Regions from separate parts of the Ideonella sp. FW305-24 genome, predicted to be linked through region 1. Evidence: riboswitches for the same ligand, from Rfam matches in the RefSeq annotation. Region 1 holds a riboswitch; the other holds the start of a gene.
What was found. Region 1 has a riboswitch for thiamine pyrophosphate ahead of thiC (phosphomethylpyrimidine synthase ThiC). Riboswitches for the same ligand answer to the same signal wherever they lie in the genome.

Region 1 (3,400 bases):
GGCGTGCTTGGCGGCGTCCTTGGGCAGGGTTTCGTCGTGGTAGCTGCGCGCGGTGTCCGGGTCCAGGCCGAGGTTGAACTGGTCTTCCCAGCGGAACTCGAAGCGCGCGGCGCTCATCGCGTCGTCGCGTGCGCGGGCCCCTGGGTGGCCCTTGGCGACGTCGGCGGCGTGCGCAGCGATCTTGTAGGCGATCAGGCCTTGTTTCACGTCGTCGCGGTCCGGCAGGCCCAGGTGTTCCTTGGGCGTGACGTAGCAAAGCATGGCCGTGCCCATCCAGCCGATCATCGCGGCGCCGATGGCACTGGCAATGTGGTCGTAGCCGGCGGCGATGTCGATGGTCAGCGGGCCCAGCGTGTAAAAAGGTGCCTCATGGCAGTGTTTCAGCTGCTCGTCCATGTTGGCCTGGATCAGGTGCATGGGCACGTGGCCTGGGCCTTCGATCATGGTCTGCACGTCGTGCCTCCATGCGACTTGGGTCAGCTCGCCCAGCGTGCGCAGCTCGGCGAACTGGGCCTCGTCGTTGGCGTCTGCCAGGCTGCCGGGCCGTAGCCCGTCGCCCAGCGAAAAGCTCACGTCGTAGGCCTTCATGATCTCGCAGATCTCTTCGAAGTGCGTGTAGAGGAAGTTCTCCTTGTGATGCGTGATGCACCACTTGGCCAGGATGGAGCCGCCGCGCGAGACGATGCCGGTGCGGCGGTCGGCCGTGAGGTGGATGAAGGGCAGGCGCAGGCCGGCGTGGATGGTGAAGTAGTCCACGCCCTGCTCGGCCTGCTCGATCAGCGTGTCGCGGAAGATCGCCCAGCTGAGATCCTCGGCCACGCCGCCCACTTTCTCCAGCGCCTGGTAGATGGGCACGGTGCCGATGGGCACGGGGCTGTTGCGCACGATCCAGTCGCGCGTGGTGTGGATGTGGTTCCCGGTGGACAGGTCCATCACCGTGTCCGCGCCCCAGCGCAGCGACCACACCAGCTTGCCCACCTCTTCCTCCACGCCGGAGCTCAGGGCGGAGTTGCCGATGTTGGCGTTGACCTTGACCAGGAAGTTGCGGCCGATGGCCATCGGTTCCAGTTCGGGGTGGTTGATGTTGGCGGGGATCACGGCGCGGCCGGCGGCAACTTCGCCCCGCACCCATTCGGGCGTGATGACGGCCGGGATGCGCGCGCCGCGGCCGTCGCCGCGCAGCCGGGCCTCGCGCTCGGCATTGCCCAGGTGCGCGGCCATCCATTCGCGCTGGCCCATTTCGCGCTCGGCCACGAATGCCATTTCCGGCGTGACGATGCCGCGCCGCGCGTAGTGCAGTTGGGTCACGTTGGCGCCGGCCTTGGCGCGGCGAGGTGTGCGCTGCAGCCCGGCGGCCTGGGCGCGCAGCGCTTCAAGCCGTGCGGCGCCTTGCGGCGTGCGCACGCCGCCGTCGTCCTGCACGTCATGCGAGCGGCCGGTGTAGGCCTCGGTGTCGCTGCGTGCGGCCACCCATTCGGTGCGAGGGCCGGGCAGGCCGCGGCGCACGTCCACCGCCACGGCAGGGTCCGTGTACGGGCCGGTGCAGTCGTAGACGCTGACGCGCTCGCCATTGCTCAGCGCGATCTCGCGCATCGGCACGTGGATTTTCAGCGGGCCTTGCGGCGTCGTGACGGCCTGCTGCGTGTGGACTTTGCGCGAACCTGGAAAGGCTGCGCAGGCCTCGGCCAGTTCGGTAGCGAAGCGCTGGGCGGCAGAGGATTCGGGTGCGTTCATGGCGGTCTCCTGGATGGCAAGCACAAAGGTCAGTGCTCCGGAGACCGCCTGCTGGCCGGGGTGGATGCAACCGGGCCGAGGACACGTCTGCCCCAGGCCCAGGTTGCACGCCCGGCCAATCGGGCATGCGCTCTTCTTCCGCCGGTACGAACCGGATCAAGTTCACGGGTTGGACCTTTCGGTCCTCTCAGCGCTGTGCGCACCCCGGAGCGAGGCGGAGTGTAGCCGCATTGCCGCGCGCGGGAAAAACCCGTCAGCGCAACAGGGCGCTGGCCCCCGCTGTGATCAGCCCGCCGCCCAGCAGCAGCCAGCCGAACAGCAGCGCCGCCAGCAGCAGGGGCCGCGGACCGGCGCGGCGCAGCAGGGCCAGCGGCGTGGCCAGGCCCAGTGCAGCCATCGCGGTGGCGATCAGTGCCAGGTCCAGGCCTTGTGCGGCGTGCAGCCAGGCGGCGGGCAACCAGCCTGTCGAGCGCAGCAGCACCATGCCGATGAAGCCAAATGCGAACCAGGGCAATGCCAGTTTAGAAGAGGTGCCTGAATTGCCGCCGCGCCGTGCCAGCAGTGCCGACAGCAGCAACAGGAATGGTGCCAGCATCATCACGCGCAGCATCTTGGCGACGACCGCCGCGTCGCCGATCTCCGCAGGCAGCACGCGGCCAACGGCGAGCGCCTGCGCCACCTCGTGCAGCGTGGCGCCCGCAAACAGCCCGAAGCCCGGCGCCTGCCCGCTCCACGAAAACAGCAGCGGGTAGAGCAGCGTGGCCACCGTGCCGAACAGCACCACGCTGGCCACCGCAACTGCCGTCTGCTCGGCGCGGGCCTTCAGCAGCGGCTCGGTCGCCAACACCGCAGACGCGCCGCAGATCGCGCTGCCCGCGCCGATCAGCCACGCGGTGTTGCGTGCCACGCCCAGCCTTGGCCCGGCCCAGGCCGCCAGCGCAAAGGTGCTGGCCAGCACCAGCGCGTCCACCAACACACCGGCCCAGCCGACCTGCGCCACGTCCTGCAGCGTGAGCCGCAGCCCGTACAGCACCACGCCCGCGCGCAGCAACCGCAGCCGCGAGAACAGCACGCCGGCAGACGCGCCCGGCTGCCAGCGCGCACCGCCCAGCACGCTGCCCGCCACCAGGCCCAGCAGCAGCGCCAAGGTCAACGGACCCAGGCCTAGTGCCTGCAAGGGCGTCCAGCGGCCAAGTTCGGAAGCGAGCATGGCCAGCGCGGCGCTGGCAAGCAATCCGGGCAGCAGGCGGGGCCAGGTGAAGACGGGGGCGGAGAAGGCACGGGACAGCATGGGCGCCAGTGTCCGCACCTGGAAGTGACCCGTCCAACGGCTTGTATGGCTAAGATCAAGCGAACTAACAGGTAAAGAGATCGACCATGAACATCCTGCGCCTCACGCTGCGCCAGCTGCAGATCTTCGTGGCCGTCGCGCACGAAGGCAGCACCAGCGCGGCTGGCGAGGCGATTGCCTTGTCGCAATCGGCCGCCAGCGCGGCGGTCAATGAGCTGGAGCGGCTGCTGGGGCTGAAGCTGTTTGACCGCGCCGGCAAGCGGCTGCTGCTCAACGACAACGGGCGGGCGCTGTTGCCACGCGCACTGGGCCTGCTGGATGGCGCGGCCGGCGTGGAGCAGATGGCGCGCAACCCGGACGCGCAGCTGCAGGCGC
Region 2 (3,400 bases), on a different contig from region 1:
CTGACGTCCAGCTCGCGGTCCTGGAACTTGACGCCGACTTCGGTCTGGTGGCTCTTCAGCGCAGGCAGCGGCTGGCCGGCATTGCTGTAGACCGGGCGGTTCGGTGCCACGTCGCTCTCGATGCCCTGGCCCCAGCTGGCGTAGCCCATCAGCGTGGACGTGAACTGCTGCGTCAGCGCCAGCCATGGCGTCGTGAAGCTCTGGTCGTAACTGACAGGCTCGCTGCCGTCGGTGGCCACGCTGCCGCGCGACAGCCGAGTGTGGCGCAGGCCCAGCCAGAGGCGGGTGGCCTGGCTCAGGTCGAGCACGTCACGCAGGTGCAGTTCGACGCTGCGCTCGTCGCGGTTGGTGTTGGTGTACAGCGCCTCGGGGCTGGCCGGCACCTCGGTCTTGCCGTCCACTGTGCCGGTGCCGGCGAGGTTGTAGGTCTGCGGGCCGAAGCGGGCGGTGAGCTTGCTCCAGGTCAGGCCGGTGGAGAGCTGGTGGGTCAGCGGACCGGTGGCAAGCTTGCCTTCCAGCGTCAGCGCGGCGGTGCGGGTGTCGCGGTGCTCGTTTTCGCTGCGGAAGTCCCACAGCGACACATGGCCGTCGGCGCTGTAGCGGTCGCACGGCGCGCAGTCGTAGGTGACAGGGTCGAACAGGCCAACCGGGAAGGTCGCGCGGTCGTCCGTCTGCAGCCGCTGCAGCATGGCCTGCGCGCTGAGCTGCCACTGCGCGCTCAGGGCCTGGGTCCAGCGCAGGCTGGCGGTCTGGCCGTCGAACACCACTGGCAGCGACCAGGGCTGGTTGTTCAGGTTCAGCCGCGGGTCCACGGTCGAGGCCTTGGGCAAAGTGTCGCCCAGCATGCTGTAACCCGGCACGCTGGGTTGCGACTGGTGGCTGAACTCGACCTCGGCCTCCAGTTTGCCGCCGCTGCCCAGGCTCAGCATGCCGGCTGCGGCCAGCAGGTGGCGGTGGCCTTCGGTGTCGCGCTGCTGCGGGTCCAGCTTTTCGACCGAGGCGTTGATGCGCAGGCCGGCCTGGCCGTCCAGCAGTTGCTGGTCGATGTCGGCCGCGGCCTTCAGGCTGCCGGATTCGGTCCAGCCCAGCAGCACGCTCTTCTGATCCCCGCGAGGCCGCTTGACGACGAAGTTGACCAGGCCCGCAGGCGAACTGATACCGGCCTGCGCGCCGCTGGTGCCCTTGAGCACCTCGATGCTTTCCTTGTTGTCCATCAGCAGCGCGGTCTCGGCATTGATGGGCAGACCGTCGCGCCGGTAGTTGTGGCGGTTGTCCAACTCGTAGCCGCGCACCCGCATCGAGGCCCAGTAGCCGGGTGCGTTGTAGGCGTCGCCAATGCTGGCGTCCAGCTTGGTGATCTCGCCCAGCGAGTCAATGCCGCTGTCCAGCAGCAGGCCGGTGTTCAGCACGCTGGCCTGGAACGGCGAGCGCGCCAGCGGCGTGTCGCCAAAGCCGGCGATGGTGGCGGGCAGGGCGCTGCTGCGGCCCGTCACGGTGACGACTTCGGTCGGCGTGGTTTGCGCGTGAGCGCCGGCGGTCAATGCCAGCAACGCGGCAGCCGCGAGCGGCAGGCGAAGAAAAGAAGAAGAAAGGCGGCGGGCCATCGGTGACTTCCAGTCGATGGCGCAAGGGCAATGCAGTGAATGGCGGCCGAGGACCGGCACGCGCTCTCAACATGGCTTCCCTGCGCGAGGATTACCTCAATCAGGTTCAAAGGGACTGTCTCAGTCGGCCCCGTCCGGTGGACGGGCCAACACCCCTAGCGGATGCGCTGCAGTCGTGAGAGAGACGGCAGCGCGGGCGGATTATCGCCCTTAACCAGCGCGCAACACGGTGGCGGACTGGCCGGCGCAAAAAGCCCACAAAAAAGCCCGCACGCGGCGGGCTGTTCGGGTGAGCGCGGCGCTCAGCGCTTGAGCTCGCCCAGCTTGCCGGTCTTGTCCTTCCACTCGTCGGCATCCGGCAGCGCGGGCTTGCGCTTGGTGATGCTGGGCCAGAGCTTGGCGAGTTCGGCGTTCAGCGCGATGTATTGCTGCTGGTCGCCGGGCACGTCTTCCTCGGGCAGGATGGCGTTCACAGGGCACTCGGGGATGCAGACCGCGCAGTCAATGCACTCGTCCGGATCGATGGTGAGGAAGTTCGGGCCTTCGCGGAAGCAGTCGACGGGGCAGACGTCGACGCAGTCGGTGTACTTGCAGCGGATGCAGGCTTCGGTGACGACGTGGGTCATGGGGCGGAATCGTTGGTATGAGAAAAGGGGGCGCCCCGTCTGCAGGAACGCACGCGTGGCTTGCTGCGCGGCGGCTGGCGACCGAAGTCGACCGCGCCGGCAGCGGCTGGCGAAAAGCGAATTTTACGGTGGGAAGGCGGCGCTTGCTGGATGGCCTTCAACTGCTGTCGCAGTCGGCGCAGCCAACAGGCGACAGACCGGTGCCGCGCCGACGCCCACGGTGACCACGGCCGGCCGGCCGGCATGCATCACGCAGGCGGCTGGCAAGGTGCTCACGCAATGGTCGGACATCAGCTGGTCCGGCCAGCCTGCGCGAGAGACCACGTTGACCGGCGTGTCGCCTGCCCAGCCGGCGTCCTGCAGCCGGCGGGAGAGGTCGGCCAGCTGGCGGCCGGCCATGTAGAAGACTTCGGTGTCTGCGCGCTGGCTGGCACGCAACTCCAACTCTGCCGTCATCGCGGTGCTCAGCGCCAGGCTGCGGCCCTGGCCGCGGCGGGTCAGCGGACGCTGCGTGGCGGCAGCCGCTGCCAACGCCGCAGTCACGCCGGGAATGACTTCGCTGGCAATGCCGGCCTCGGCCAGCGCTTGCAGTTCTTCTTCCAGACGCCCAAAGATGGACGGATCGCCGCCCTTGAGCCGGGCGACGACGGCGCCGCTCGTGGCGTGCTGCACCAGCAAGGCGTTGATGCGCGCCTGGGCGGTGGCGGCGGTGAAGCCGCGCTTGCCCACGTCCAGCCACAGGGCTTGTGGCGCGAAGTCGCGCAGCGACGGGTCGGTCAAGGCGTCGAACAGCACGACCTGCGCCTGGCCCAGCGCCCGGGCACCGCGCAGCGTGATCAGGTCAGCCGAACCAGGGCCGGCACCGATGAAGATGACGCGGCCTGGTGTTGCGGGGTTGGCAGGCAGGGACATGCGCGGGTTCAGGCTTCGGCCGTCTCGGCTTCAGGTCGAACGTGCAGGCCGCATTCTTTGGCCTTCTCGTCTTCCCACCACCAGCGGCCAGCGCGGAATTCCTCGCCCACCGCGATGGCGCGGGTGCAGGGTGCGCAGCCGATGCTGGGCATGAACTGGTCGTGCAGCGCGTTGTACGGCACGTTGTTCTGCTCGATGTAGTGCCAGATGTCGGCCCAGGTCCAGTCGACCAGCGGGTTGTACTTGGTGCGGCCGTTG

Region 2: another riboswitch for thiamine pyrophosphate. It lies ahead of AC3WR5_RS22885 (TonB-dependent siderophore receptor); the one in region 1 lies ahead of thiC (phosphomethylpyrimidine synthase ThiC).

The regions. Positions count from the first base shown of each region.
Region 1 covers NZ_JBYTAI010000007.1:292,630-296,029, reverse strand. Annotated here, with positions in the region: gene thiC (phosphomethylpyrimidine synthase ThiC) at 1-1,734, opposite strand, end outside; TPP riboswitch at 1,851-1,951, opposite strand; gene AC3WR5_RS20260 (YeiH family protein) at 1,988-3,025, opposite strand; gene AC3WR5_RS20255 (LysR family transcriptional regulator) at 3,112-3,400, shown strand, end outside.
Region 2 covers NZ_JBYTAI010000009.1:160,754-164,153, reverse strand. Annotated here, with positions in the region: gene AC3WR5_RS22885 (TonB-dependent siderophore receptor) at 1-1,604, opposite strand, end outside; TPP riboswitch at 1,665-1,771, opposite strand; gene fdxA (ferredoxin FdxA) at 1,907-2,230, opposite strand; gene cobA (uroporphyrinogen-III C-methyltransferase) at 2,354-3,142, opposite strand; gene AC3WR5_RS22870 (phosphoadenylyl-sulfate reductase) at 3,151-3,400, opposite strand, start outside.